Regions from separate parts of the Kitasatospora sp. NPDC058032 genome, predicted to be linked through region 2. Evidence: riboswitches for the same ligand, from Rfam matches in the RefSeq annotation. Region 2 holds a riboswitch; the other holds the start of a gene.

Region 1 (14,868 bases), on a different contig from region 2:
GGCGGTCGCGGAGTCCGCCGGAGCCGGGCGCATCTGACAACACGGAACGGACCCGTCATGCACCAGCCGCTCGCCGCCGAGTACGCTCCCAGCACGCGCCCGGACGCCGACACCGCCGTCCTTCTGCACGGGCTGGGCGGCTGGACCCACAACTGGGCCGCCCTGGTCGAGCGCCTCCGGCCGTCGGTGCACTGCCTGGCGCTCGACCTCCCCGGCTTCGGCCGCTCCGCTCCCCCGCCCGACGGCCTCGTCACCGTCCGGGGCCAGGCCCTGGCCGTCGCCGGTCACCTCGATCGCACCGGGCACCGACGGGTCCACCTGGTCGGCAACTCCCTCGGCGCTCTGACCGCCCTCCACCTGGCCGCCCACCGCCCGGAACTGGTCGCCACACTGACCCTCATCTCCCCGGTCCTGCCCGCCCTCCCGCCGCCCCCGGCCCTGCGCATCTCCCTGCTCGGGCTGCCGGGCGCCTCCCGCCTGCACGCCCGGCTGCTGTCCGCGCGCGGCCCCGAGCGGGACCTCGACGACCTCTACCGCCTGATCTACGCCGACCCCTCCCGCGTCGGCGCCGCCCAGCGGGCCACCGAGTCGCGCGAACGGCTGCGCCGGGCCGCCCTCCCCCACACCCGGGACATGCTGGCCGAGGGCGTGCGCGCGGTCGTCCGCACCCACCTGCGGCCCGGCGCGGCGTCACCCTGGCGCCAGGCCGCCCGCGTCACCGCCCCCACCCTGCTCGTCTACGGCCGCGACGACCGCCTCGTCCCCTTCCGCACGGCCACCCGGGCCTACGCAGCCTTCCGCGACGCCCGACTCCTCGCCCTGCCCGGAGTCGGCCACGTCGCCATGCAGGAGTGCCCCGACGCCGTGGCCACGGCCTTCCGCGGCCTGCTCTCGGAGCCCGGCCGCTCCCGCACGGCACACCGTTCCCGCAGTGGCACACCGCACCCGGCCGCTCCGAGCGTGTGACCTGCCGCAGGCCGGCACTGCCCGGGAGAAGGGAAGGTTCGCAGTTCACCGGCGGCGTCCCGCTCGTCCGGTTGCGGGGCGCCCCGAGCCGGTGCTCTCCTGCTGGTGTCAGGCAGCACGAGGATCGGAGCCGATGTGCCCTCCCCCGACGCCGTCCCACCTCAGGAGGCCGCCGACCGGCTGGCCATCCGCCGGCTGGTCGACGCCTACGCGCACTGCGCGGACCGCCGGGACGCCGCGGGCCAGATGGCCCTGTTCACCGACGACACCCGCTTCCTGGTCCACATGGACGCCACTGCCGCCGAACCGACCCAGGAGTTGCGCGGACGCACCGCCCTCGCGCCGGTCTTCGACGATCTCAACCAGTACCGGGCCACCACCCACTTCAACGGCCAGAGCACCGTCACCCTCGACGGCGACCACGCCGAGGGCGAGACCTACTGCCTCGCGCACCACGTCTCGTCCGGCCCGGACGACAAACGCACGATCATGATCGCGTCCATCCGTTACCTCGACCGGTTCGTCAAGCAGGACGGCGACTGGCTCTTCGCCGAACGCCGACTGCTGGTCGACTGGACCGACACCCGCCCCCTCAGGCCCTGACACCCCAAATCCTCGGGCGAAGGCGATGGCACCGATGGCTGAGCGATCCACTGTCCGCACCGTGACGTACGACCTGCTGCGCACACTCGGACTCACCACGGTCTTCGGGAACCCGGGCTCCACCGAGGAACCCTTCCTCCAGGACTTCCCCCCGGACTTCCGCTACGTCCTGGCCCTCCAGGAAGCCTCCGCCATCACCATGGCCGACGCCTTCGCCCAGGTCACCGGCCGCCCCGCGCTGGTCAACCTGCACTCCTCGGCCGGCACCGGCAACGCCATGGGCAACCTGGTGGCGGCGTACCACGCGAACACCCCCTGATCGTCACCGCCGGCCAGCAGCACCGGGAGCTGCTGATCGGCGAGCCGTACCTCGCCAACCGCGAGGCCACCGTGCTGCCGCAGCCCTGGGTGAAGTGGTCGTACGAGCCGGCCCGCGCCGAGGACGTCCCCGAGGCCTTCATGCGCGCCTACGCTCTGGCGCTCCAACCGCCCGCCGGGCCGGTCTACCTGTCGGTCCCGATGGACGACTGGCAGCAGCCGCTGCCCGGCTTCACCCGGGTACGGACGGTGAGTCCCCGGGTGGCCCCCGACCCGGAGCGGCTGCAGGCCTTCGCCGAACGCATCTCCGCCGCCCGGCGGCCCGCACTGACCTGACGCACGGCCGGCGCGGCACCCTGATCGCCGCTGACCTACCGCGAGCGCCGCCAGGAGAGAGCCGTTCGACGGGTGCCTACGCTTCGAGGGACTTCGCGGCGTCGCGGATGATGTCGAGGACGAAATCCGGGTGCGAGAGCATGGGCACGTGGCTGCTGTCGACGGCGTAGGTCTTGGCGCCCATGCGCTCAGCGGCGGCCCGCTCCAGGTCCGGGTTCACCGTCCGGTCGTTGTTCGCGACGATGCACCAACTCGGCTTGGAGCGCCAGGCGGTGCCGGGTACCTGCTGGTCGAACAGGTCGGGGACCGGCACGGCGCCCACGGCCCGGACGAGCTGCTGCTCGGCCGGCGGCAGATCGCCGCAGAAATCGCCGGTGCCCGACTCCTTGAGCCAGATCCGGCCGTGGGAGATGTCGATGTGATCGAACACGGGCGTACGGGGGAACTTGTTCTGCTGTTCCTGCGAGGTCTCGTCCTCGTCCGGGCCGAGCGCGGCGATGTAGACCAGTGCGCCCACGCGATCGTGAACGCCGGCCTTGGTGATCAGGGTCCCGCCGTAGGAGTGACCGACGAGCACGACCGGGCCGGGCACGTGGTCGATGGAGCGGGTGACGCACGCGACGTCGCTTTCGAGCGAGTCGAGGCCGTGCTGCGAGCTGGAGACCGCATGCCCCTCGGCCTGGAGCGCGGGAATGAGCTTGTTGAAGCACGACCCGTCGGCCCAGAGCCCGTGAGCGAAGACGATGCTGGCCTTGCTGGCCATGGGTTCCTCATTTCGTCGTCATCGAGCCATGATGATCCGGTTACACCAGGTAGCCATGCTATGACTCGTCGCAGCCGGCCGCGACGCTGCTCCTTCCGCCTCCGTCTGCGGGTTCGGACTGCCGTGGTCCTGTTGGAACTGGGGCCGACGCCGTCCACCCGACCACCGGCGTCACCCATCGACGTGCTGGTGAACAATGTCGGAGCAGTGCGCCCGAGGGTGGATGGCTTCCTGAACGTGACAGACGAGGACTGGGGCTGGGCCCTGAGTGTCAACCTCCTGACCGCCGTCCGTGCCACCCGAGCCGCCCTGCCGCACCTGCTGGCCTCTGGCGCGGGATGCATCCCGACACAGCGGCGAAGGTCCGGCCCCATGTACAGGTGGTGGCCGGGTTGCTGCGGGCCGGGGATCACATTCTGCTGGTTCGTGAGGTCGTCGCCGACGGGGGGCCACTCGCCTGGTCACTGCCCGGCGGTGGGTTGACACGGGTGAACTGCTCCACGAGGCCTGCCGATCGCAGCGGCGAGGACCTCGTCCACCAGCCCGTGGACGTCGCCGTGGAACGCCCGGGCATCCGCCCCTCGGGACCGGTACTCGTTCACCGGTGTTTCGAGTTGGACGAACGAGTCGGCGGACCTCTCGGCGAAGAAGCACGTCCAGCGGACCAGTCCTCGGCCCTGGTGCGCTGCCGCGACCCTGAGCACACGGTCGGCCGACCCGGACTCGCCGTTGAGATGGCGCCCCTCTCCCGCATACCCGTCCAGGTGGACCACCTCACCTCCCGGTGAGCCGGTCATTCCGCCGAACTTCGGTATGTACCGGCTCAACAGGTCGTGCTTGAACCGGCTGGGCAGCGCCGGCGCGGTCCAGTACTCCCCCGAGGTACCCTTCGACATCCGTCCCTCACGGCCCGAGACCCGCACGACTCGTCGACCGTTCCGGGGTGGGCGAGCCGCAGCCCGTCCGTAAAGACCGCCGTCCGGCAGTACCACATGCGACAGCCGTATCACCGGTGGTCAACGCAGTCCCGGCCGCTCCTGCTCCGACAGCGGGGCCACGCGGCGTCACTCCCCGCGCACGTCGGAACCGCCGGACGACGCGGCACCGGCCGGCAGTGCCGCACGGACGTCGTCGAGCAGCTCGGAGAGCCCGCGACCCGGATCCATCCGATCCTCCAGGTCTGCGAGCAGCTCGGCGGGAAGCTCCGCCAGCAACTGCTCCACCTCGCTCAGCAGCCTGCGCCCGTGGCGCAGCTCCTGTTTCATCCGGGCGACCAGGGTCTGCAGTCCTCCGACCCGCCGCCGGTTGGCCTCCAGCCCGTCGTACTGCTCCGGGGACAGGACGACGACCCGCACCCCGTCCACTGTCGCTGTCCAGGGCTTCCCGGCCTTCGGCATGGTGATGACCCTTTCCGGTTAACGGACTGGTTCCGCGGCCGGCCGGCCGGTGGCCTCCGGCTTCTCGAAGCGCACGGTGGGTTCGAAGTTGGCGCGGCGGGCGGCGCGGCGGAAGACGGTGAGGACGGCGGGGCCGACGACGAGGACGGCGGTGAAGGTGGTGACGGCGCGACCGGTGTCCCAGCCGAGGGAGGTGGCGAGGTCGAAGAGCAGGTAGCGGTGCCACTGCTCGGTGAAGGGGAGACCGGGGAGGTAGGCGATGGAGCTGTTCGGGTCGGTGGAGAACGGCCAGAAGGAGAGGTTCAGCAGGAACCCGAAGAGGTAGCCGGAGAAGGCCCCGTAGGCGGCCAGCATCGGGACCTCCCAGCGCCGCCTGGTTCGCGGGAGCAGCCCGGCGAGCAGGCCGACGAAGGCGCAGCCGAACATCTGGTAGGGCATCCACGGCCCGACGCCCCCGGTGAGGAGGGCCGAGGCGAACAGGGAGGTGCAGCCGAGGGTGAAGCCGAAGCCGGGCCCGAAGACGCGTCCGGCGAGGACGAGGACGAAGAAGACCGTCTCGACTCCGGCGGTGCCGGCGCCGAGCGGGCGGAGTCCGGCGTTGACGGCGGAGAGGACACCGAGCATGGCGAGGGCCTTGGCGTCGATGCCGCCGGAGGCGATCTCGGCGATCACGACGGCGAGGACCAGGACCAGCAGGGCGCCGAAGATCAGCGGTGGGGCGTAGTTGGAGCCGAACTTCCCGGGGGCGACGACGAACGGCCAGGTGAAGGCGACCAGGCCGATGAAGGCGGCGAGGGCGACGACGACGCGGGCCCGGCCGGGGATCCGGACGGCGGTCATCGGGCGGCCTCCGTGGGCTCCAGGGCCTCCGCCACCTGGGCCACCGTCAGGTAGGGCAGTGGCGCCAGAATCTTGGCGGTCTGCGGGGCGAAGGTGGGTGAGGCGACGATGACGTCGGCGGTGGGGCCGTCGGCGACGATCTCGCCTTCGGCCATCACCACCACCCGGTCGGCGGCGGAGGCGACGAACTCGACGTCGTGGGTGGAGACCATGACCGTGCGTCCCTCGGCGGCCAGGGCGTCGACGATGCCGACGAGCGCCTCCTTGGCGTGGTAGTCGAGCCCTCGGGTGGGTTCGTCCAGCAGCACCACCCGGGGTGCCGCGGCCAGCTGGATCGCCAGGACGAGGGCGAGTTTCTGGCCTTCGGAGAGGTCGCGGGGATGGCTCTCGTCGGGGATTCCGGGGGCGAGACGGTCGAGGATCTGCCGTGCGGTCGCCCCGGCGGCACGGCCGGACTCGCGGTCGCCCTGGCCGAGTTCCTCGGCGACCGTCTCCAGGTACAGCAGGTCGGTGGGGGTTTGCGGAACGAGTCCCACCAGCCGGCGGGCCTCCGCCGCGGAGCCCCGCTTGGGGTCCTTGGGCTGTTCTCCGTCGATCCGCGCGACCCGCACGCTGCCGCCCTGCCGGGGCCCGGAGCCCTGGAGGGCCCAGAGGAGGGACGACTTGCCGGAGCCGTTGCGCCCCATCAGGGCGGTGACCTCGCCGGCCCGCAGCTCCAGTCCGGCCTCCCGGACAGCGGTCACCGGACCGTGGCGGACGACCACCTTGCGGGCCTCCAGCACGGTCTCCCCCGTCGTGACCGCCGGGCGCGGCGGGGGGACGCGCACCTCGGTGAGCCGCTCGCGCAGCGGCGCGGCGGCGCGGCGGGCGTCGCGGACGGAGAGCGGCAGCGGCTGCCAGCCGGCCAGGCGGCCGAGGTCGACGACGGGCGGCGCGACCGTCGTGCCCCGGAAGACCTCGGCGGGCGGGCCGTGCACGAGGGTGCCGTCACCGGGCAGGTAGGCGACCCGGTCGGCGTACTGGACGACACGCTCCAGACGGTGTTCGGCGAGCAGCACGGTGACGCCGAGGTCGTGGACCAGGCGGGTGATCGCGGCGAGCACCTCCTCTGCGGCCGTCGGGTCGAGCGCGGAGGTCGGCTCGTCCAGGACCAGGACCCGGGGGTGTGCGGTGAGTACGGAGCCGATGGCGACCCGCTGTTGCTGGCCGCCGGAGAGCTCGTGAAGCGCGCGGTGCCGCAGGTCGACCAAGCCCAGCAAGTCGAGGGTCTCCTCGACGCGCTTGCGCATCACCTCCGGCGGGACCGCCAACTGCTCCATGACATACGCGAGTTCCTCCTCCACCGTGTCGGTGACGAAGCCGGCCAACGGGTCCTGCCCGACCACACCCACCACGTCGGCCAGTTCGCGCGGCGGATGGTGCGCGGTGTCCCGGCCGTCGACGGTCACCCGGCCGCGCAGCGTGCCGCCGGTGAAGTGCGGGACCAGGCCGTTGACGGCGCCGAGCAGGGTGGACTTGCCGACGCCGGTGCGGCCTACCACCAGGCAGAGTTCGCCCTCGGGGACGCGCAGGTCGACGTCGCGCAGGACCGGAGCGGTCGCACCGTCGTACACCACGCCGACCTGGTCGAAACGGATCACTTGGTCACCTCGGTGGACGAGCGGTCGGTGCTGTCGGTGCGGGCGGGCGCGGCCGTCCCGGCACGCGGACGGGGCACGGCGCCGGGCACCGGCGGGCGGCCGGGTGGCGGTGCGATCACGCCGGCGGCGCCGGCCAGCAGCAGGGCGAGCACCGGCACGAGCGGCAGCGTCGGCCAGCTCAGCGGATAGAGGGAGGGGTTGAGATCGGTCACGTCGTAGCCGACCGTGGCGAACAGCAGGACGGCGGCGGCCACACCGCAGCCGGCGACCCCGAACTCGGCGGCACGCCAGCGGTCCGGGCGGTAGGTGGTGCGCCGTACCCGCCGTCCCCCGAGCAGCAGCCCGGCCACGCACAGCCCGGCACCCGCCACGAAGGCGGGCAGTCCGAGCGCGGCCGGAGCGGTTCCGTCCAACAGCCCGTACACCCCGGCGCACAGGCCGCACATGCCGAGCAGCATCAGGGCTCCGGTGGTCCGGCGGGAGCGGCGGGTGGCGGTTCCCGAGCGTCCGTAGCCGCGCGAGTCCATCGCGGCGGCCAGGTGCAGCGAGCGTTCCAGGGCGTCCTCCAGGACCGGGACGACGATGCTGCGCAGCGCGCGCACGCCCTTGGCCCGGCCCGCCCGCAACCGCCGCGCCCGCGCGACCCGTTGGACGCTCTGCACGAGTTGCGGGGCGACGCTGAGCGAGACCGTCACGGCGACGCCGAGCTCGTAGAGCGCGCCGGGCAGAACACGAAGGGTGCGTTTGGGGTTGGCCAGGGTGTTGGCGGCGCCGATGCAGCAGATCAGGCAGGCGAGGCGCAGTCCGTCGAAGGCCGCCGAGAGGGTGGCCTCCAGGGAGACCGGGCCGCCGATCCGGATGCCCGCGTACCAGGCGGGGGTCGGAATGTGGGGCAGCGAGAAGAGCAGGTGGTCGTGCGGGGTGATGCCGGTGGCGAAGACGCAGCGGAACACCACCCGGATCGCCACCACCGTGAGCGCCAGCGCCAGGTAGTACTTGAAGCCCCGGGCCCACGGAGCCTCCGTGCGGCGGGCGGTGACGACGTAGCCGAGGACGGCGAGGACGAGTAGGAGCAGCAGCGGGTTGGTGGTGCGGCTCGCGGCGGTCGCCAGGGCCAGGGCCCAGGTCCACCAGGCCAGGGGGTGAAGGTCGCGCGGGCTGCGCCGGCCTCCCCCGGTGCGCCCGGAGGCGGGTCGGGGGAGGCCGATGTCGTGTGTGCCGGGCATGGTCACCCGGTCACTCGGCCCGGCGGCGTCGGCGCGCGACGCCGAAGGTGACCAGCCCCAGGAGCACCAGGAGGGCACCGCCGACCACGGCGGGGACCATCGACCCGGCATCGTGCGGAGCCTCGGCCGCCGGGGCCGCGTCCACCACGAGCGGACCTGCGGCGTTCACGGACGCCGACGGGGCCGGTGTCTCGGTCGGGGACTCCTGCGCGGGAGCGGTCTCGACGGCCGCAGGCGTCTCCGACGGCGCCGGAGCGGGCGGCTCGGTGCTCTCGCCGCTCGGGGCCGGGGGCTCCATGGTCTCCGGTAGCGGCACCACTGCGGTCGGCACCTCGGCCGGCGGGGTCGTCGGCCGGGGAGGAGCGGCGCCGGAGGTGGCGCTCGGGGCCGCGGTCGGCCGCTTCGGCGCCGTACCTCCACCGCTTGCGCTGCCGCCGCCGGAGGATCCGCCCGGTCCGGTGCCACCGCCGGAGGACGTCGAGCCGCCGGTGGAACCGGTGCCTCCGGTGGATCCGGTGCCACCGGACGAGTTGCCACCGCCGGACGGGTTGCCACTGCCGGACGAGCCGCTCACGCCGGACGAGGTACCACCGCCGGCCGCCGCACCGCCGGTGGAGCCACCGGTGCTGCCCCCGCTGGAACCGCTGGTGGAACCGCCGGTGCTGCCGCTTCCGGGGTCGGTCGATGGCGAGGGCTGGGCGGGGGTGGTGGCCGTTCCACCGCCGGGCACCGTGTTGTGGGCGCGCACGGTGTCCGGCGAGAAGGTGGGCCGCCCCTCCGTGCCCTCGATGTTCGTCCCCCCGAAGATCCACAGGTCGACACTGCCCGGCTTCGGCTGGTAGCTCATCGCGCCCAGTTGGCTGTACGACCACTCGTTCTGGCCCGGGTCCGCGTGCCAGTACGACCAGTAGGCCGTGGCCGGGGGCGTCAGGACGCACTTCTCCTGGTCCGGGGCGGGGAACTGCTTGCCGCCCTGGAACCCGCTGTAGCCGATCCGGCAGATGAACGCCGGACCGTCGTGCCCGGTGCCGGTGGTCTTCCAGCCGCCCTGGTTGAGCAGCGCGTAGCCGGTGGTGGGGGTCGTGCCGCAGGAGCGCAGCAGCGGCCCGCCCCACTTGCCGAAGTCCACGGCGAGCACCACACCGGAGCTGGTGGTGCACTGCTCGATGGGCAGTGGCGCCGCAGTCGCCGGGGTCGCGGCCGTGCCGAGCCCGCCGGACGCGAGGGCGAGCGTCACGCCGGCGGCTCCGAACAGCCGGCCGAGCCGCCGGGTCACCGGTGACGCCCCGGGGTCGATCCCGCGCGGCGGCGGGCGATCAGGACCGCGCCCGCTCCGACGGCGGCCAGCAGGGCCGCGGCGGTCGCCAGACCCAGCGTCTCGGCTCCGGTGCGTGCCAGGCTTCCGGTGTCCGTCCCGGCCCGCGTGGCATCGATCGGCGCGCCGCCGCGTCCTGCGCCACCTCCGCCACCTCCGTCATCCGGGACCGGAGCGCTGGTGGGGACGTCCCCGGGGGTGGTGGCGTCGGCGAACGTTCCGGTCGGTGCCGGGGAGGCGGTGGCTGTCGGGGAAGCCGAAGGGCTGCCGCTCGCGGTCGGGGTCGAGGTCGCCGTGGGGGTCGGAGAACCGGTCGGCGTCGCGGTGGTGGTGGAGGTCGGGGTGGAGGTGGGGGAACCGCCGAGGTCCCGGCGCAGGGTGCCGAAGGAGATCCCGGTGGCGCCTCCCACCGCCTGGGCGGAGGCCCGCACGTCCGAGCCCCGCTGGCCCTCGGAGGCGACGTTGAAGCCGCCGTCGCCGTTCTGCTGTCCGGCGAGGAAGTCGAGCGCCTTCGCGATCCGGGGGGCGTACGCGGACTGGCGCAGACTCATGCCCTGGACGGCGAGCGCGGCCGAGTTGGTGGAGTTGCCGGCCGCGCCGGGGAAGCCCCCGTCCGGCAGCTGCCGGCCCGCCAGCCAGGAAACGCCCCTGTCGACCGCCTGGGCGGCCTCGGTGCCGGGGACGAGCGCGAGCGCCATGGCCGCCATCGCGGTGCTGTCCACGTCGGAGTCCCCAGTGGCGGGGATCAGGCTCGGCCAGGAGCCGTCGGCGTGCTGGAGGCTCTTCAGGTAGGCGACCGCGGAGTCGGCGTTGGCGGAGTCGCCGGCGCGCAGTTGCGCCATGATGCCGAGCGCCTGGGAGAACACCGAGGTGGCATAGGTGTAGTTGCCGGGGCCGGCGCAGCCGGTGGCCGCGTCGGCCTTGGCGCAGACGGCCGCGGCGAGGGCGGCGATCAGGTCGTGTCCGCCGAAGGCGCGCGGGTCGCGGCCGACGGCCTCGGCGAGCAGCGCCTCCTTGGCGATGGAGCCGCCTCCGGCGAACTCGGTGCCGATCGCGGTCCAGTCATTGACGGTGCGCTCGGCGCCGTCCTTGCCCTGCTGGTCGAGGAAGTCCACGATTCGGCGCAGGGCCGGGTCGTCCGTACCGGTGGCGGCGAGCGCGAAGGCTCCGTCGATGGTGAGGCCGAAGTCCGCGAAGTCCGGGAAGCCCTCGTAGTAGTGGCCGCCGATCAGGTTCGCCGGGGCGGTGAGGTACGCGCTGCCCTTGGTCAGGTCGGGAGTCCGGCCGGTGGGCGTGGTCGGCGCGGTGGTGGCGCCGTTCGGGTTGTGGCGGACGGTGGTCGGGTCGGTGCCGGTCAGGGCCAGAATGGCCTGTTCGGTGGAGGCCGGACCGGACTCGGTGGTCGACTCGTCGGGGCCGAAGCCGCCGTCCTCGTTCTGCCGGGCGCTCACCCATGCCTTGGCGGCCGTCTCCTTGGCCCCTTGGCCGGTGGCCCGCAGGACCTGGGCCGCAGCAGCGGTGCTCACGGTGTCCCCGGCGGCACCGACGTAGGGGAGGTAGGAGCCGTCGGCCTGCTGGCTCGCCGCGAGCCAGTCCGATGCCTTCTGCGCGACGGCTTCGCCCCCGACCGTGCCACGGAGCGCGAGGACGGTGAGGCCGGTGGCCACCGGGTCCGACTCGCAGTAGCCCCCGGCCACGATCATCGAACCGGCGGTCCCGCCGTCGGCGCACTGGAGGACGGTGAAGCGGGCGAGTGACTGGGGAGGCGGCGTGACGCCGGCACCTCGCAGGGCGATCACGGCCCATGCCTGCGCCCAGGAGGACGCGGCGCCGTGGAAGTCCCCGGCGGCCGTGCACTTCCCGTTCTCGCCCTGCCCGGTGCACACGTGGTCGGTGAGGGCGGCGATCAGGTCGCGGCCGCCGAAGTCCCGGGGATCGCCCTCGGTGCTCTCGGCGACCAGCGCCAGCAGGGCGGCGGCCTTGGCGTCGGGCTTCCCGGCGGGTCCGTCCGGGTACAGGAAGGCGTCGGCGTGCGCCGCGAGGTAGGCGACGATCTTGCGCAGAGCCGGGTCCTGGGTGCCGGCAGCCGCCAGGGCGATCGCGGTGAGGGAGGTCCGGGGGAAGTCGGGGCCCTCGAAGGCCCAGTTGCCCATGTACTCGCCGTCGACCAGCTGCCCGGCCAGCCAGGACGCCGCGGCCTTCGGGTCGCCCTCGGAGGACGTCGGGGCGGTCGGGCTCGGGAAGGCGGTCGGCGTCGCGGTGGGCGACGGTCCACCATTCTTGGCGCGAATAGAGTCCGGGGTGAAGGTCGGCTTCCCGCTGGTACCGCCGATGTCGGTGCCGCCGTACACCCAGGCCTCGACCTCGCCGGGCTTGGGCTTCTGGGTGGCAGCGCCGAACCGGCTGTAGGACCAGGTGTCCTGACCGGGCTCGGCGATCCAGTACGACCAATAGGCCGTCGCCTGCGGGGTGTTGGTGCAGGGCTCCTCGGCGGGTGTCGGGTACTGGGTACCGCCGTTGAAGCCCCCGTTGCCGAGCCGGCAGATGAAGGCCGGTCCGTCGTGCTCGGTACCGGCGGTGCTGAAGCCCGCGTTGTGCAGCAGGTTCATCCCGGTCGTGGGACGGGCGTCGCAGCCCCGCACGACTCCGCCGCCCCAGTGACCGAAGTCGACGGCGACGATCGCGCCGGCGGTGGCCGTGCATTCCTCGATCGGGTCGGCGGCGGCCCGGCCGGGGTGGGCCAGCAGAAGAGTGCCGCCCGCGGCAACCGCGACGGCACCGGTGGCGAGAAGGGACGTGAGCCCTCTGAATCCGCGGCTCGTACGGCTGTTCCTGGCCCTCACTGGCGACTCCCCGATCGGTCATCGGGTCCGCACGGCGCAGCCGACGGCTCCCCCCATGAGGAACCGCCCCGACCGCGTCGCAGTCCACGACGACGCAAGCACTTCTGTGACAAGGCCTCGGTGCAGGCATTCCGGCTCATCCGCCGCTGGGGCGGATCTACGGTTGCGGGTCAGCGCCGGAATCGGACCGGCTTCCCCTGATACCGAGGATGAAAAACCGGTTCATCAGACCACGTCTGCGGATCGGGAGTCAACGGTGCGTCATGTCGCCTTCCCCACCTCGTCGACCGTCCGATGGTGCGGTAGCGTCCGCGGTGGCCGAGCGGGGGAACCCGGTGCGAATCCGGGGCTGACGCGCAGCGGTGTGGGGTGGTGTCCTACGGCACCCCGAGCCCGAATGCCCGCCCGGCCGAGAACCACGGCGAAAGCCTGCCCACGCGATCCGGGCGGCGGCCGCTCCGGCCGTCGCGCTCCTCGGGAGCGCCGGGGTCGGGGCCGGGTCGGCGCCCGCCACCCCAAGGAGCCGTTCCGTGACCTTCCTCACGACGCCCCGCACCACCTCCTCCCGCCTCACCTCCGCCGTGACCGTGTCACTGGCGGCCGGGGCGCTGCTGTTGTCGGCCGTTCCGGCCCACGCGACCGCCACCCCGGCCCAGATAGCCACCTCCAAGAGCACCGGCGTCACCTACCTGAAGTCCCTCCAGGCCGCCGACGGCAGCTACGTCACCGGTGGCGGGCTCTCCAACGAGTGGGCCTTCAGCGCGCTGGCCGCGGCCGGCACGGCGGCGGCCGACGTGACTCCCGGCGGCGACATCACCAAGAACGCCCGCCTCGTCTACCGCAACCAGCTCGCGGCCGCCGGCTGGCCGGGCACCTCGCCGGTCGCCACCGACTACCAGCGGGGCACCCTGAACGCCTACGCCGCCGGCATCGACCCGGCCCGCGTCGGCCCGGGCCGTAACCTGATCGCCGACGCGGTCTCGTACTGGCAGACCGCCGAACCCGGTTACTGGGGCCCGTCCGCCAACTTCAACGGCACCGTGTTCGGTCTCCTCGCCCTCGGCGGCGCCAGGACCCAGAGCGGTGCCCAGCGCATCCCGCAGTCCCTGTTGGACGCCTCCGTCACGGCCGTGCGGGCCAACCAGCACACGGACGGTGGCTGGAACTACACCAAGGCCGCCGGTGACCCCACCGAGCTCGGTACGGGCAGCGACATCGACATGACCGGGGCCGCGATGGCTTCCCTGTGCGTCGGCGGCGTCCCCAACACCGACCCGGCGGTCGTCGCCGCCAAGAACTTCTTCAAGGGCAAGCTGCTGGCTTCCGGGGCGTTCAACGCCATGTGGGGCGTCAACACCGACTCCAACGGCTGGGCCGTCTCCGGCCTGAACGCCTGCGGCATCAACCCCCAGGGCGCCGACTTCACCAGCGGCACCGGCAAGACCCCGATCGACTTCCTGATCTCCCAGCAGTTCAAGCCCGGCGGCGGCTTCAAGTACCAGCCCACCGACACCACCCCCTCCCCCTACGCCTCCGTCGACGGCCTGCGCGCCGTCGCCGGCGCCGGCTTCACCGCCGCCCCGCCCGCACCGGCCACCGCCGGCGAGCCGACCTGGTCCGCCACCACGAGCTTCACCGCCGGGACGGCCGCCAGGCTCGCCCTGGTCGTCGACGACGGCACCGGCGCGCTCAAGGTCTGCGCCGTCACCGTCAACCCGACCGGCACGACCGCGACGCTCGGCGACGTCCTCGACGCGGCCGCCACCGCCACCCCGGGCGGTTGCGTCACCGCCGTCACCCCCGCCACCGGCGGCGGGACGATCACCGCGCTCAACGGCACCGCCAACAGCGGCTCCTCCACCTGGAAGGTCAGCCTGGACGGCGCCACCGCCACCGCCGCCACCCGGGCCACCATCGTCCACGTGGGCGACACCGTCTCGCTGCGCTTCGGCAGCTGATCCGGGACCGGCCGCACCGGACGGCCTGACCACCCCTGGAACCGCCGGTGCCCCGGTCTCCGTCGCGGAGGACCGGGGCACCGGCTGTGCGAACGGGTGTCAGGGGGCGGTGATGCCCGGCTGTGCACCCGCGCCGAAGGCCCAGCCCTCGACATCGCCGGGGGCCGGGTTGTAGCTGGCGGCGCCGAGGCTGCTGTATGACCAGGGTCCGCCGTGCTGGGCGTGCCAGTACGACCAGTACGCGCTGCCGGTGGGGTTGGTGCAGGTCGTCGGCAGGGCGTTGATGGTGCAGACGAAGCCGGGGTAGCGCGGGTGGAAGGTGTACGAGAATCCGGCGCCGGTGAGCGCGGCGAGTCCGCTGGCCGGGTCGCCGGGCGCGCAGCCGGTCTGGATGCCGCCGCCGACGGCGGTGAAGTCGACCACGACGGTGACGCCGGTGGTGCCGGTGCAGGCGGCAGCCCGGGCCTCGGGGGCGTGCACGGCGCCGGCGCCGAGGAGGCTCACGGTCAGCGCTGCGACGGCGGCGAGCGAGCCGAGGGTGCGGCGGGTCAGGTGCTCGGTCATCAGGTCTCTCCTCGTGCGGTCGCGGGCGGTCAGGGGGTGGCGGGCGCGGGGCAGGCCAGGGTGGGCGCGTCCTGGCGCGCACCGGCGGCGGAGAGGGTG
Region 2 (14,868 bases):
CGTAGAAGAACAGACCCTCCACACACGCCGCGAAGCAGATCAGGTTCAGGAGGAACGCGCGGCGGTCCTCCTTGGTCTGCAGCGAGTCGATGTGGTCGACCGCGTTCATGTACTTGAAGCAGAACTGGGCCTTCTGGCGGATGGAGGGGATGTTCTCCACCGCGGCGAAGGCCGCGTTGCGGTCCTCCGGGTCGGGCAGGTAGGTGTCCAGCAGCGTCAGGTAGAACTGGACGTGCACGGCCTCCTCGAACAGCTGCCGGCTCAGGTAGAGCCGGGCCTCCGGGGAGTTGATGTGCTTGTACAGGCTCAGCACCACGTTGTTGGAGACGATCGAGTCCCCGGTGGCGAAGAAGGCGACCAGTCGGCCGATGAGGTGGCGCTCGCCTTCGCTCAGCTTCGCCAGGTCGGCGACGTCCGAGTGGAGGTCCACCTCCTCGACGGTCCAGGTGTTCTTGATCGCGTCGCGGTACCGGTCGTAGAACGACGGGTAGCGCATCGGGCGCAGCGTCAGCTCGAAGCCGGGGTCGAGCAGCATCTTGTCGCGGTCTTCGGAGCTCATTACTGGCAGGCCTCGCAGGACTCGGGGTTCTCCAGGGAGCAGGCCAGCGCGGCCTCCTCCTCCGGGGTGAGGGTCGGCGTGCTCGCCGGGATCGTGTCGGCCGGAACGGGCGCGGCGGCGCGGGCGGTGCCCGAGGCGGCCTGGGCGATCCGGGTGGCCGGGCGCGAACGCAGGTAGTAGGTGGTCTTCAGACCGACCTTCCAGGCGTAGGCGTACATCGAGCTGAGCTTGCCGATGGTCGGCGCGGCCATGAACAGGTTCAGCGACTGGCTCTGGTCGATGTACGGCATGCGGGCCGCGGCCAGGTCGATCAGCGCGCGCTGCGGCAGCTCCCAGGCGGTGCGGTACAGCGAGCGGACCTCGGCGGGCAGCCAGCCGAGCTCCTGCACCGAGCCGTTGGCGTCGCGCAGCGCGTCGCGGGTCTGCTGGTCCCAGACGCCCAGCTCCTTGAGGTCGCGCACCAGGTAGGGGTTGACCTGGAGGAACTCGCCGCTCAGGGTCTCGCGCTTGAACAGGTTGGACACCTGCGGCTCGATGCACTCGTACACGCCGGCGATGGACGCGATGGTCGCGGTCGGCGCGATGGCGAGCAGCAGCGAGTTGCGCAGGCCGGTCCCGGCGATCCGGGTGCGCAGCGCGGCCCAGCGGTCGGCCCACTCGGGCGCGGCGCTCGGGAAGTGGTCGATGTGCAGCTCGCCGCGGGCGGCGCGGGTCTCGCCGTAGGCCTCGTGGCGGCCCAGCTCCTCGGCCAGGTCGGCGGAGCGCTCGTACGCGGTGAGCATGATGCGCTCGGCGATGAGCGTGGACAGCCGCGCGGCCTCGGCGGAGTCGAAGTCGATCCGCAGCTTGAAGAAGACGTCCTGCAGGCCCATCACGCCGAGGCCCACCGGGCGCCAGCGGGAGTTGGAGGCGCCGGCCTCGGGGGTCGGGTAGAAGTTGATGTCCACCACGCGGTCGAGGAAGGTGACGGCGGTGCGGACGGTGGCGTCCAGGCGGTCCCAGTCCAGCGCGTTCAGCAGGTCGTCGGCCGACGCGCCCTCGGCGACGTGGGCGCCGAGGTTGACCGAGCCGAGGTTGCAGACGGCGGTCTCCGAGTCGTCGGTGACCTCCAGGATCTCGGTGCAGAGGTTGGAGCTGTGCACCGTGCGGCCCGGCAGCGCGGTCTGGTTGGCGGCGCGGTTGGAGGCGTCCTTGAAGGTCATCCAGCCGTTGCCGGTCTGCGCCAGGGTGCGCATCATCCGGGCGTAGAGGGTCTGCGCGGGGATGGTGCGCACGGCCTTGCCGGCCAGCTCGGCCTTGCGGTAGGCCTCGTCGAACTCCTCGCCCCACAGGTCGACCAGCTCGGGGACGTCGGCGGGGGAGAACAGCGACCAGTCGGCGTTGGCGTTGACCCGGCGCATGAACTCGTCCGGGATCCAGTGCGCCAGGTTGAGGTTGTGGGTGCGGCGCGCCTCCTCACCGGTGTTGTCGCGCAGCTCCAGGAACTCCTCGATGTCCGCGTGCCAGGTCTCCAGGTAGACGCAGGCCGCGCCCTTGCGGCGGCCGCCCTGGTTGACGGCGGCGACCGAGGAGTCCAGGGTGCGCAGGAAGGGCACGATGCCGTTGGACTTGCCGTTGGTGCCGCGGATCAGCGAGCCGCGGGAGCGGATCCGGGAGTAGGACAGGCCGATGCCGCCGGCGTGCTTGGACAGCCGCGCGATCTGCGCGTAGCGCGAGTAGATCGAGTCCAGGTTGTCCAGCGGGGAGTCCAGCAGGTAGCAGCTGGACATCTGCGGGTGCCGGGTGCCGGAGTTGAAGAGGGTCGGCGAGGAGGTCAGGTACTCCAGCCGGCTCATCAGGCGGTAGAGCTCGGCGACCTCGGCGACCGACTGCTCGCTGTCGCCGACCGCCAGGCCACAGGCGACGCGGAGCAGGAAGTACTGCGGGGTCTCGACGACCTTGCGGGTGATCGGGTGGCGCAGCAGGTAGCGGGACTGCACGGTGCGCAGGCCGAAGTACTCGAAGCGGTCGTCGCCCCGGGGGTCGACCAGGGCGTCCAGGGCGGCGGTGTGCTTGGCGACGAAGTCGGCGGTGGTGTCGCCGATCAGGCCCTCGGCGTGGCCGACCGCGATCGAGGTGGAGAACGAGACCACGCCCTGGCTCGCCGCCTCGTCCACGATCTCCAGCGCGAGCAGCCGGGCCGCGAGCTTGGAGTACTGGGGGTCCTCGGCGATCATCGACGCGGCGGCGTCGACGGCCAGCCCGCGCAGCTCGGCGAAGTCCGATCCGGCGTGGCGGCCGCGCAGCGCGGCGGCGGCGACATGGCCGGGGTCGACCTGGGGGAGGTCGGTGCTGCGGTCGGTCAGGAGGCGCAGGAGCGCACCGCCGGGGTCGGAGACCGTCGGGTCGGCGGGGGCGGAGCTGGAACCCTGGGCGGGCAGGGTGGCTGAGGCAGCGGTGGTCAAGGCGCTCTCTCCTGGCGGCGGTCGGCGGCGGTGGATCGGGGTACCGGGCCGTTCGGGGCAGGGGAACTCGCCACGCGGGCCCGAAGGCGCCGCGCGTGCCGTCCCCGGCCCGCCCGCGAGGCCCGGAAGGTGGTGCTGGTGCCATGGCCCCTGCGGGGAGGCTTCGGCACGCCGTCGGCAGGTACTCGGACTCGCGGCGTGCCTGGGGAGGCGGCCGCACACCGCTGCGGGGCAGTCCCGGATTCGCACCGGGTTCCCCTGCGTCGACAGCAGGGACGAGCATACATCTAGTGGTGCTCGCTCGATGCGACACCACATCTTGTGCAGCGTGGCGTGTTGCTCCCATGACCGGTGGTACCGGGACGGTCCCGTGGGTGCCTGCGCGGGGCCGTGTTCTGAAACGGATTGGTCACCGATCGGCCTCTCGTCCGGTGCATGCCCTACGATCTCGGCACATGAGCGAGGGAACGGGCGCTCCGGGGGACTGGGCCGGTAGGGCCGTGCCGCCGGAGCAGGGTCAGCAGCCTGGTGCGCCGGGGCAGGTGCCGCAGCATGGGCAGCCGCCGGTGGCGCCGCCCGGCGGTTTCGGGCCGCCCCCGACGCCGTACGCGCAGCCGGGAGGGGTGCCGCCGCAGGCTCCTCCGCCGGCGGTGCCGCATCTGCCGTCCGGCACGGTGCCGTACCCGCAGCCGGGGCCGGTGCCCGCGCCCCAGCCAGGGCCGCCGCCCGTGTCGCAGCCGCCGCAGCCGGTGGCCGGTGGGCCGACCCCGTTCGCCCCGCAGTGGCCCCAGCAGGGGGCCCAGCCGCCCGCGCCCGCGCCGTCCGCGACCGAGCCGGACTGGAACGCGATGGCGGACCGGCACGCCTCCGAGTCCCGCCGCCGCAAGCGGCGGTGGATCGGCGCCGTGGTGGCGGCCGCCGTCCTGGTCGGCGGGGTCGTCGGGGCCGCGGTGTGGATCAACGGCCGCGACAAGGGCGTCGACCCCAAGCCGATCGTGAGCGCGTCCACCACGGCCGGCAGCCCGTCCGCCACGGCCACCCCCACCGAGCAGGCGCTGGCGGTGATCTCCGACGCCGCCACCGACAGGCTGCCGGTCGACGCCGCGACGCTGTTCCCGGACCAGACCCGGACCGTCGACGGCAAGGTGTGGACCCGCCAGGTGACCGGCGCGACCGCCCCCTGCTCCAAGGCGACCACCGGCGGGCTCGGCCTCGCGCTCGGCGACGACACCTGCCGCTCGCTGGTCCGCGCGACGTACGTGAACGGCGAGAGCGCCGTCACGGTCGGCGTCGCGGTCTTCGACAACAAGGCGGGCGCGGACCGGGCGCTCGGCCGGCACGCGGGCCTGATCCAGGGCCTGTCCGGCACCGGGGTCGCGATGTTCTGCGTGACCGACAAGTCGGGCTGCGCCGAGACGCACGCGGCGATCGGCCGCTTCGGCTACTTCACGGTGGCCGGCTCGCTGAAGCAGGGCGAGGACCAGAGCGACCAGCTCGCGGCGGCCGCCGCCGTCTCGCTGGCGGGGCGTACGAAGGACGTGCTGCTGGCCCGGGGTTCGCGCGCGGGCTGACCGTCGGTCAGGGGGCGGCGGCCCAGGGGTGGTCGGTCGGGGGACGGCCGAGGCGGTCGGATAGGATGACCGCCCTCGGGGGAGGGATGTGGCCCCCCGTGGCCGCCCGGACGGGGAATCAGCGAGCAGGAGGTACCGCGCGGTGAGCGCTGCCGCCAATGCGACCACCAGACGGCGCAGAGCGGCGGGCCGCAGGCGCGGAACGGGCGAGCCCGTTCCGGACATGCTGCTGCCGGCGCCGCCCACTTCGCAGGAGAAGTACAGCTACACCATCCGCCACCAGTGGGTGCTGACCCTCTGTTCGATGGTGAGCTTCGGCTGCCTGGTGCTCAGTCAGGCCGAGCTGTACCTGCTGGGGTCGTGGTTCTGGCTCTGTGTGCCGTTCCTGCTCTTCACGGTCGTCTACTACGTGGTGTCGCTGCGCGTGAACAGCTTCACGCCCAACTTCGACATCAGGGAGCACCGCCGGCTGGTGCGGCAGTGGGACCCCGCCGAGTACCCGACGGTGGACGTCTTCCTGCCGGTCTGCGGCGAGCCGATCGAGGTGCTGCACAACACCTGGACGTACGTGCGCAAGCTGGCCGAGCACTACCCGGGCCTGGTCATGCCGTACGTGCTGGACGACGCGGCGAGCCCGGAGGTCGAGGCGATGGCCGCCGACTTCGGGTTCCGGTACGGGGTGCGGGAGAACCGCGGCTGGTTCAAGAAGGCCGGCAACCTGCACTACGGGTTCGGCCGCTCGGACGGCGAGTTCATCCTCATCCTGGACGCCGACTTCGCGCCCCGGCACGACCTCCTGCACGAGGTGCTGCCGTACCTGCGGCGGGACCCGAAGCTGGGCATCGTCCAGTCGCCGCAGTTCTTCCGGGTGCTGGACTCGCAGAACTGGATCGAGCGCGGGGCCGGCGCCATCCAGGAGCTGTTCTACCGCTCGGTCCAGGTCGCCCGGCAGCGCAACGACGGCGCGATCTGCGTCGGCAGCTGCGCCGTCTACCGGCGGGCCGCGCTGGTGGAGAACGGCGGCACCACGCTGATCGCCCACTCCGAGGACGTGCACACCGGCTTCGACCTGCGGGCCCTCGGCTGGGACCTGCAGTACATCCCGGTGGCCCTGTCCACCGGCGTCTGCCCGGACAACGCCGCGGCGTTCCAGAACCAGCAGTACCGCTGGTGCATGGGCTCGATGTCGCTGATGACCAGCCGCAAGTTCTGGCAGACCAGGCTCGACTTCACCACCCGGCTCTGCTACGTCTCCGGGTTCCTCTACTACATCCACACCGCGCTGCTGACCTTCGCGCTGCCGATGCTGCCGATCATGCTGCTGCTCTGGCGGCCGGACCTGCTGCAGGTCCAGCACCTGGTCCTGGTCATCCCGAGCCTGGTGTACGCGACCCTGATCTTCCCGCTCTGGCACCGGGCGCCGTACCGGCTGGAGGCCTGGGCGGGCCGGATGATGTACGGCTGGGCGCACTTCTTCGCGGTCTGGGACCTGATCCGCGGGCGCCAGCGCGGCTGGCAGCCGACCGGCTCCGGCAAGGCCAGGAACCGGCAGCGGCGGTTCTGGGCCGGCATCGTGGTCTGGGGCGGGGGCACCGCGCTGATCTGGGTGGTCGCGGCGGTCTACCGGATGTTCACGCTGTACCCGCTGGACTTCGCCCTGGTGCTCTCCTCGGGACTGTTCTACGCGGTGACGGTCGGCCGCATCCTCATCCAGCCCCGATCCCAGGACGCCGTGGCATGAGCCTCCCCACCAGCACCGCCGGCGCCGGCCGCCGGGCGAGTGCCGCACTGTTCCGCGCCCTCGCGGCGGCCCTGCTGGTGCTGCCGCTGGCCGCCTGCGACCTGCTCGCCGAGAAGCCGCTGGGCCCCGCGGCGGCGGCCGGCGCCGCCTCCGCGGGGAGCACGGCCGCCGGCAGCCCGTCCGCGGGCAGCACGGCCGGCACCGCCCCGGCCACGCCGACCAGGACCGCCACCGCCGACGCCAAGCTGCCCTACGACGTCCGCCCGCTGCTCAAGCCGGCGAACAAGTACCTGGGCGTGGCCGTCGACGGCGCCCCGCAGTCGATGGCCGGCGTCGACGAGTTCGCAGGCCGGATCGGCAAGCGGCCCAACATCGTCGAGTACTACTCGGGCTGGGGCGACGAGTACGACGTCAACGGCGTCACCAACGCCTGGCAGGGCGGCGCGCTGCCGTTCATCGCCTGGGAGCCCTACAAGACGCCGCTGGCCGACATCGCGGCGGGCAAGCACGACGACTACGTCAAGCGCTACGCGGCGGCCGTGCGCAACACCAATGTGCCGGTCGCGATCAGCTTCGCCCACGAGTTCAACGGCACCTGGTACGACTGGGGCACCAAGACCACCACGGCGGCCGACTTCGTCGCCGCCTACCAGCACCTGCACGACGTCTTCACCCAGCTCGGCGTCGGCCAGGTGATCTGGGTCTGGAGCCCGAACAGCATCAATCCGGTGCCGACGGTGGCGCTCAAGCCGTACTACCCCGGTGACACCTACGTGGACTGGGTGGGCATCGTCGCCTACTACACCCACCTCGAAGCCGGCACCTTCGACACCCTTTACACGCCCACCCTCACCCAGATCCGCACCTTCACCAACAAGCCGTGGATCATCGCCGAGACGGGCTCCGAGCCGGGCACCCGCAAGGTGTCCGACATCTACAACCTCGCCGCGAACGTGATCAAGCGTCCCGACTGCCTGGGCTTCATCTGGTTCAACCTCAACAAGGAGGTCGACTGGCGGATCGAGGGCGACCCGCAGTCCCAGAACGCCTTCAAGCAGGCGGTGTCCGACGGCCGCTACAGCTTCGATGTGAAGAGCCCCTGATGACGTCCATCCCCACACCCCGCAACCGCATCTCCGAGGACGCGCCGGTCCGGGTGCCCGACACCGGCGGTTCGTGGTTCGAGAGCCGCCGGCCGTCGCCGCCGGTCCCGCACCACGGGGAACGGCCCGAGGAGGGCGGGCGGTTCACCGAGGACCCGGCCGGGGACGGCCCGGCCGGGGGCGACCCGATCGACGAGGACCCGCCGCAGGACGATCCGGCCGAGGACGACCGGCCCGACGCCGACGCCCTCGCCGAGGAGGACCCGTCCGAGGGCGAGCGCCCCGAGGGCCCCGGCTACACCCTGCCGCCGGTCCCCGAGGCCAGCTGGACGCTCGACCCGGGCCGCCGCCGCTCGTGGATCAGCCGCGCGCTGCTGCTGGGCATCCTGCTGATCCAGACCGCGATGTCCGTCCGGCTGTCGAACACCGCGTTCCAGGACGAGGCGCTCTACATGTACGCCGGCCACGCGCAGCTCTCGCACTGGCTCTACGGCACCCCCGTCCCGAAGGACTACAACACCTACTTCTCCGGCGCGCCGACCCTGTACCCGATCGCGGCCGCGGTGCTGGAGAACCACTTCGGCATGCTCGGCGTCCGGCTGTTCAGCCTGGCCTGCATGCTGGGCTCGACCGCCGTGCTCTACGGCTTCACCCGGCGCCTGTTCAACGAGCGGGTGGCGCTCGGCGCCGCGGCGATGTTCGCGGTGACCCAGTCCACCGTGGTGCTCGGCTTCTTCGCCACCTACGACGCCCCGGCGGTGCTGCTGCTCGCCCTGGCGATCTGGCTGGTGGTGCGCACCGACCGGGCGCCCGCGGCGGCCGTCCTGCTCGCCGCCCCGTTCGCGGTGCTGGCGGTCGGGCTGAAGTACGCCTCGGCGCTCTACCTGCCCAGCCTGGTGCTGCTGGCGGTGCTGACCGGACGGCGGGACCGCAACCGCCAGCCGCTGCTGCGCGGACTGCTGCTCGCGGGCGGCGCGGGCGGCCTGCTCTGGCTGGGGATGACCTTCACCGACGTCCTCAAGGGTGTTCGGGCGACCACCACCCAGCGCGCCCACGGAACCGAGCCGTGGACCGAACTGGCTCGCCAGTGCGTGGAGTTCGGCGGCCTGATGTTCGTCACCGCGGTCGGCGGCGCGGTCGCGTACGCGCTGCGCGGGCGGATGAACGAGTCGCCGCTGGTGCGCACCATGACCGGGCCCGGCCGCCGCCGCCGGATCCTGCTCGGCCTGCTGCTCACCGGCACCGCGCTGCTCGCCCCCGCCTACCAGATGCACCTCAACACCTCGGTGGCGCTGTACAAGCACCTCGGCTTCGGCCTGCTGTTCGCCGCCCCGATGGCCGGCATCGGCCTGGCCCGGCTGGTCGGCCCGCACTTCCGCCACCCGCAACTGGGCATCCTGCTCTGGGTGGTGACGCTGGCGCTCGGACTCACCCAGTCGACCTGGCGGTTCGACACCTGGCCCGACTCCACCCGGATGACCGAGGTGGTCCGCCAGCACGTGACCAGCACCGGCCGCTACCTGGCCTCGGCCGACAACGTCCCGGTCTACTACACCCGCGACCTGACGCTGCAGAGCCAGTGGACCTCCACCTACGGCATCGGGTACGTCGACCGGGCGGGCGCGCTGCACACCGGCGACGACGGCTACCGGACCGCCATCGCGGACGGCTGGTTCGACCTGGTGGTGCTCGACGGCGTCGCCACCCCGGACACCGACCGGGTGGTGGCGGAGGCGATCGGGCAGAGCCCGCACTACCGGCTGCTCGGACGCATTCCCTTCACACACGTCGGTGGAACCGGGTACTACCGGATCTGGGTCAAACAGTAGCGATGACCACCCCGATCAGGGCGACGGCCGCGGCGGCGAACCAGCCGCCGGCGCCGAGCCACCCGCCGAAGCCCCCGTTCCCGCCCGCGCCGGCCGCACCGCCCGCCCCGGCGGTGCCGCCGCCGGGCGCCGCCGTGCCGCCGCCGGCCGTGCCGGACGCCGACGAGCGGGCCCCGCAGTGGCGGGCCGCGCTCGGCGTCGCCCTGCCGCCGGCGCTGCTCGCGCTGGCGCTCTGCCTCTACGGCAGCGGGGACCGCCAGCTCTGGCGCGACGAGCACGCCTCCTGGTGGGCGGCCGGCCTGTCCTGGTCCGACCTCGGCGCGCTGCTCGGGAACATGGACCTGGTGCTGGCGCCCTACTACGTGCTGCTCCACCTGTGGACCGCGGTGGCGGGCGACTCCGAGGCCGCGCTGCGGCTGCCCTCGGCGCTCGCCATGACCGCCGCCGCCGGCTGCCTGGCGCTGCTCGGCCGGCGCCTGCTCTCCCCACGGGCCGGACTGCTCGGCGGCCTGGTGTTCGCGCTCTGCCCCGCGGTCACCTGGTACGGCCAGGACGCCCGGCCGTACGCCTTCGCGGTGCTGGCGGCCGTCGGCAGCACCCTGGTGCTCACCCGGCTGGTCCAGGCCCGTCCGGGGCCGCTGCCGGCCGCGCCGCGCACCGCCCTGCTCGGCTGGGCGGGCTACGGGCTCACCGTGGTCGCGATGGGGCTGACCCACCTGGTGACGCTGATGGTGCTGCCCGCCCACCTGCTGCTGGTGGCCCGGGAGTTCCGCCGCACACCGGCCGCGCCGGAGGAGGACGGCGCCCGCTGGGTGCTGCTCGGCCGCTGGGCGCTGGCCTCGGCGGGGGCGGTACTGCTGCTGAGCCCGCTGCTGCTGCTCGGTGCCGGGCAGAGCGGGCAGATCGCCTGGAACGAGCGGGACTGGTCCGACCTCGGCGCGCTGGTCACGGACCTGGCCGGGTCCACCGCGCTCGGCTGGACCCTGCTGGTGGTGGGCGTGCTGGGCGCGGCGAGCCTGCTGGTGCTGCGCCAGCGGGCGGCCGGTCCGCTGATCTGCTGGGCGCTGCTGCCGGTGCTGCTGACCCTGGGGACCACGCACTGGCTGCACCTGTTCCTGGCCCGCTACCTGCTCTTCACGGTGCCCGCCTGGGCCCTGCTGGGCGCCGAGGCGGTCGGGCGGCTGCCCGGCCTGGTCGCCCGGTTCGCCGCCTCCGGCACGCCGCCGCGCTGGGTGGCCGGTCCGGCCCCGGTGGTGGCCGCCGTCGCGCTGGCCGCCGTGCTCGCCTGGCCCGCCCAGGCCACCGTGCGGCACGACCTGGCCGGCGAGGCGGACGCCAGGGCCGCCGCCCGGCTGATCGGCGGACAACTGCGGCCGGGCGACGGCGTGGTGTACGAGCCGGGCAGCTCGCTGCGCCGGTCGATGGCCTACGAGCTGCGGGGCCGCCCGGCGCCCGCGGACGTCCTGCTGCGGGTGTCCGCGGAGGAGGCCGGCAGTTTCGGCGCGCTGGAGTGCGAGGAGCCGGCCCGCTGCCTGGCCGGCACCCGGCGGATCTGGCTGCTGGTGTCCGGCGCCGACCGGCGGCCGTTCGGCGCCGTCTCGGACAAGGTGGCCAAGGAGCTGAACGGGTTCCGCCAGGTCCGCACCGAGAACCTGCCGCACCTGCGGGTGGTGCTGCTGGAGCGCAAGACCGGGTGACCGGTCAGAAGACCATGCTGTAGACCATCAGGTCGACGCCCGGGATCGGCGACCAGTCGCGCTCCGGGTCGCGGCGGAAGCCGACCCGCTCGTAGATCCGGTGCGCCGTGGTCATCTCCCGCTGGGTGGAGAACGCCATGCCGGCCAGGCCGAGCTCGCGGCTGCGGGTGAGCGCGGCGCGCACCAGGGACTCGCCGGCGCCCCGCCCGCGGGCGGCCGGGGCGGTGGCGAGCATCCGGATCTCACCCTCCTCGGGGGTGGCGATGTCCGCCCACGTGGTGCCGCCGACCGCGAAGGTGACGGTGCCGAGGAGGGTCCCGTCGGCCGCGTCCACCGCGACGAGGAGTTCGGCCTCGGCGGCCCGGGTGGCCGCGTCGCGCAGCCGGTGCACGTACTGGCCCTCGGGCGAGGTGAAGCCGTCGTCGACGAAGGCCTGGGCGGTTATGCGGCCGGCTTCCTCGAACTCCTCGGCGCGGGCCGGGCGGATGACGATGTCCATCCGGCCAGTGTGCCGGAATCCCGGGGAACGGTGCTGAGCGGGGTGCGGGCCTCCGCTTCGGGGGCGGGAACAGTGGCGGAGACGGCCGCGGTGGAGACGGCCGTGGCGGGGACGGCGGCGGGGTCGGCGGACGGGCGGAGCGAGGCGGCGGGCAGGGTGCCGTAGAGCCGGTCCAGCAGGGCGGGGTCGTCGGGGTAGCCGCCCGGACGGTGCCAGTTGTCGCGCCCGGTGGCCCTCTGCCGGGCCACCTCGCGTCCGATCATGGCGCCGAGCAGGCCGAACCCGCCGACGGCCCCGAGCAGGGCGAGTGCGCTGGCGAGCGTGTCGGAATCCATGGCTCCACCCTCCTGGAGGCGGCCGAGGGCGGCGAGTGGCAGGAACGCCTTATTGCATCGAAAAACTGCCAGCTGGCGGGTTACCCTGGCGGCATGCTGAAGAACGTCGTGGCCGTCGTCATGGAGGACGTCCACCCCTTCGAACTCGGGGTGGCCTGCGAGGTGTTCGGGCTGGACCGGAGCGAGGACGGCCTGCCCGCCTACGACTTCGCGCTCGCCGGCGCCCGCCCGGGCCCGCACCGCACCCACGCCGGCTTCGCCGTCGACGTCCCGCACGGGCCCGAACGGCTCGCCACCGCCGACCTGGTGGTGGTCACCGCCTCCTCGATGAGCGGCGAGTACCCGGCCCCGCTGCTGGACGCGCTGCGGGCGACCGTCGAGCGCGGCGCCCGGGTGCTGTCCATCTGCAGCGGCGCCTTCGTGCTCGGCGCCGCCGGCCTGCTGGACGGCCGCCGGGCCACCACGCACTGGCGGTACACCGCCGAGTTGGCCGCCCGCCATCCGAGGACCACCGTCGAGCCGGACGTCCTGTACGTGGACGACGACCCGGTGATCACCTCCGCCGGTACCGCGGCCGGCATCGACGCCTGCCTGCACCTGGTGCGCAAGGTGCAGGGCGCCGAGGTGGCCCGGGCGATCGCCCGCCGGATGGTGGTGGCGCCGCACCGGGAGGGCGGGCAGGCCCAGTTCGTGCACCGGCCGCTGCCGGAGGGCGGCGGCGAATCGCTCGCCCCGCTGCTCGACTGGATGCGCCACCACCTGGACGAGGAGTCGACCGTCGAGCAGCTGGCCGCCCGGGTCCACATGTCGCCGCGCACCTTCGCCCGGCGCTTCCACCAGGAGACCGGCACCACCCCGCACCGCTGGCTGATCGGGCAGCGGCTGCTGCTCGCCCAGCGGCTGCTGGAGTCGACCACCGAGCCGGTGGACGCCATCGCCGCCCGCTGCGGCTTCGGCAACGCGGCCACCCTGCGCCACCACTTCGGCCGCCGGCTGGGCACCACCCCGCTGGCGTACCGCCGCTGCTTCGCCGAGCCCGCGGCCGAGGTCGCCGTCCGGGTCTAGCGGCGCGGGTCTAGCGGCGCGGGTCCGAGCGCGCGGGTCCGAGCGGCCCCCGGGGGGCTCAGCCCGCGTCCTCCAGGTGCCCGGTCTGGTTCCAGCGGTCCGGGCGCAGCCGGCCGCCCTCGGCCCGCCAGACGCTCGCGGAGCAGTTGCGCACCGGCTCCAGCGCGGTCAGCTGCTCCTCGGTGAGCCGGTCCAGCACGTACCGGAGCATGAGCACCGTGCAGTCGTGCGCGACCAGCAGCACCGGCCGCCCGGCCTCCTCCGCGCAGATGTCGCGCAGCACGCTGCGCACCCGCAGCGCCACGTCGGCCCAGGACTCGCCGCCGGGCGGGCGGTAGTACAGCTCGCCCATCTTCCGCCGCCGGGCCGCCTCCCCGGGGTGGTCGGTCTCGATGGCGGCCTTGGGCAGCATCTCCAGGACGCCGAGCTCGCGGTCGCGCAGCCGCTCGTCGTAGCGCACGGCGAGCGAGACCGGGACGGCGCCGAGGCCGGCGGCCTGGGCGAGGGCGATCCGGGCGGTCTCGGCGGTGCGCACGTAGGGCGAGCACCAGACGCTGCGCGGCCGGTCGGCGCTGGGCAGGGCGGCCCACCAGCGGCCGAGCGCGTGGGCCTGCTGCTGGCCGTGCAGGGAGAGCGGGATGTCCGCGTCCCGGCTGCTGATCGGCACGCTGAGCGCGCCGACCGCCTCGGCGAGCTGGAACTCGACGTTGGCGGTGGACTCCCCGTGGCGGGTGGCGATCAGGACGGAGGGGACGGGGGGCAGCCCGGTGGCCGCGGTGGCCGCGGCGGCGCCCGCGGTCCGGTGCGGGACGGGCCGGTGCCGTCCGTCGGTGTGGTGCTGGCCGTTGAGGGTGGTGCCGAGTTCTGCCATTGCCGCCGCTCCCCGTGGGTCGATCAGTTGCCGGCCGGTTGCCGGTCCGGTCTGGTTGGTGCCCTGAGTGTGGTGCCCCATGCATCCGGCTGTTCATACATATGATCGCGCCGCCCCCTCCAGTGTTGGCGGAGGAGACGGCGCGACCACAGGGCGCGCGGGGCGTATCAGTGCGCCGCCACGGGCTCCGGCGCGTCCAGGGGCTCCTCCTCGCCGCCCTCGGCGCTGTAGTCGCCCGGCCGGGTCTCGTCCGGCCCGTCCGGCGCCTTGGCGGCGCGCAGCACCAGGGTGAGCGCCACCGAGACCAGCAGGTTGAGGACGAAGGCGGTGAGCCCGATGTAGCCGATCTCGCCGATGCCGGGGATCTCGGCGGCGTTCCCGCCGAAGTGCCTGGTCTTGGGGGTGGCGATCCCGTAGGCCTTCCAGGTGCCGTAGACCATGCCGGCCGCCCAGCCGGCGAGCAGCGCCCAGTGGTGGAACCAGCGGGTGAACAGGCCGCCGACGATCGAGACGAAGGTCTGCAGGATCCACAGGCCGCCGAGCAGCTGGAGGTTGATCGCCGCCTGCTTGTCCATGCCGAGCACGAAGACCAGCGCGCCGACCTTCACCAGCAGCGAGACCAGCTTGGCGATCCGGGTCTCGTCGGCCGGGGTGGCGGAGGGCCTCAGGTACTCCTTGTAGACGTTGCGGGTGAACAGGTTCGCCGCCGCGATGGACATGATCGCCGCCGGGACGAGCGCGCCGATGCCGATCGCCGCGAAGGCGACGCCGGTGAACCAGTCGGGGAACATGTTCTCGAACAGCTGCGGCACCGAGAGCTGGGTGTTGAAGTCCTTGTCGCCCTTGCCGACCCCGGCCGCGACGGCCATGTAGCCGAGCAGCGCCAGCAGCCCCAGCATCAGCGAGTACGCGGGCATGATCGCCATGTTCCGGCGCACCGTGTTGCGGGACTTGCTCGCCAGCACGCCGGTCACCGAGTGCGGGTACATGAACAGCGCCATCGCCGAGCCGAGCGCGAGCGTCGCGTACGTCCACTGCTTGTTCTCCGGCACGGTGAGCGAGCCGCCCGACCTGGGGGCGGCGAACTTCTCGCCGACCGCGTCGAAGATGTGGCCGTAGCCGCCGAGCCGGATCGGGATGTAGATCACCGCGAC

The links. A riboswitch is a leader RNA that binds a small molecule or an ion and turns the genes downstream of it on or off. The one in region 2 is predicted to bind cobalamin.
Region 1: another riboswitch for cobalamin. It lies ahead of ACFVUH_RS31980 (prenyltransferase/squalene oxidase repeat-containing protein); the one in region 2 lies ahead of ACFVUH_RS11245 (ribonucleoside-diphosphate reductase subunit alpha).

The regions. Positions count from the first base shown of each region.
Region 1 is NZ_JBHVRK010000029.1:54,869-69,736, forward strand. It holds gene ACFVUH_RS31915 (glycosyltransferase family 4 protein) at 1-37, shown strand, start outside; gene ACFVUH_RS31920 (alpha/beta fold hydrolase) at 58-966, shown strand; gene ACFVUH_RS31925 (nuclear transport factor 2 family protein) at 1,102-1,569, shown strand; gene ACFVUH_RS31930 (thiamine pyrophosphate-binding protein) at 1,604-1,888, shown strand; gene ACFVUH_RS31935 (hypothetical protein) at 1,960-2,223, shown strand; gene ACFVUH_RS31940 (alpha/beta fold hydrolase) at 2,300-2,986, opposite strand; gene ACFVUH_RS31945 (SDR family NAD(P)-dependent oxidoreductase) at 3,047-3,469, shown strand; gene ACFVUH_RS31950 (hypothetical protein) at 3,448-3,882, opposite strand; gene ACFVUH_RS31955 (hypothetical protein) at 4,051-4,383, opposite strand; gene ACFVUH_RS31960 (ECF transporter S component) at 4,402-5,223, opposite strand; gene ACFVUH_RS31965 (ABC transporter ATP-binding protein) at 5,220-6,863, opposite strand; gene ACFVUH_RS31970 (CbiQ family ECF transporter T component) at 6,860-8,089, opposite strand; gene ACFVUH_RS31975 (hypothetical protein) at 8,100-9,326, opposite strand; gene ACFVUH_RS31980 (prenyltransferase/squalene oxidase repeat-containing protein) at 9,362-12,247, opposite strand; cobalamin riboswitch at 12,351-12,490, opposite strand; cobalamin riboswitch at 12,573-12,650, shown strand; gene ACFVUH_RS31985 (hypothetical protein) at 12,778-14,205, shown strand; gene ACFVUH_RS31990 (flagellar hook-length control protein FliK) at 14,305-14,769, opposite strand; gene ACFVUH_RS31995 (prenyltransferase/squalene oxidase repeat-containing protein) at 14,799-14,868, opposite strand, start outside.
Region 2 is NZ_JBHVRK010000005.1:274,554-289,421, forward strand. It holds gene ACFVUH_RS11240 (ribonucleotide-diphosphate reductase subunit beta) at 1-559, opposite strand, end outside; gene ACFVUH_RS11245 (ribonucleoside-diphosphate reductase subunit alpha) at 559-2,979, opposite strand; cobalamin riboswitch at 3,162-3,303, opposite strand; gene ACFVUH_RS11250 (hypothetical protein) at 3,732-4,574, shown strand; gene ACFVUH_RS11255 (cellulose synthase catalytic subunit) at 4,798-6,315, shown strand; gene ACFVUH_RS11260 (glycoside hydrolase family 26 protein) at 6,312-7,418, shown strand; gene ACFVUH_RS11265 (glycosyltransferase family 39 protein) at 7,418-9,247, shown strand; gene ACFVUH_RS11270 (glycosyltransferase family 39 protein) at 9,250-10,944, shown strand; gene ACFVUH_RS11275 (GNAT family N-acetyltransferase) at 10,949-11,443, opposite strand; gene ACFVUH_RS11280 (hypothetical protein) at 11,386-11,778, opposite strand; gene ACFVUH_RS11285 (helix-turn-helix domain-containing protein) at 11,872-12,843, shown strand; gene ACFVUH_RS11290 (histidine phosphatase family protein) at 12,902-13,714, opposite strand; gene mctP (monocarboxylate uptake permease MctP) at 13,882-14,868, opposite strand, start outside.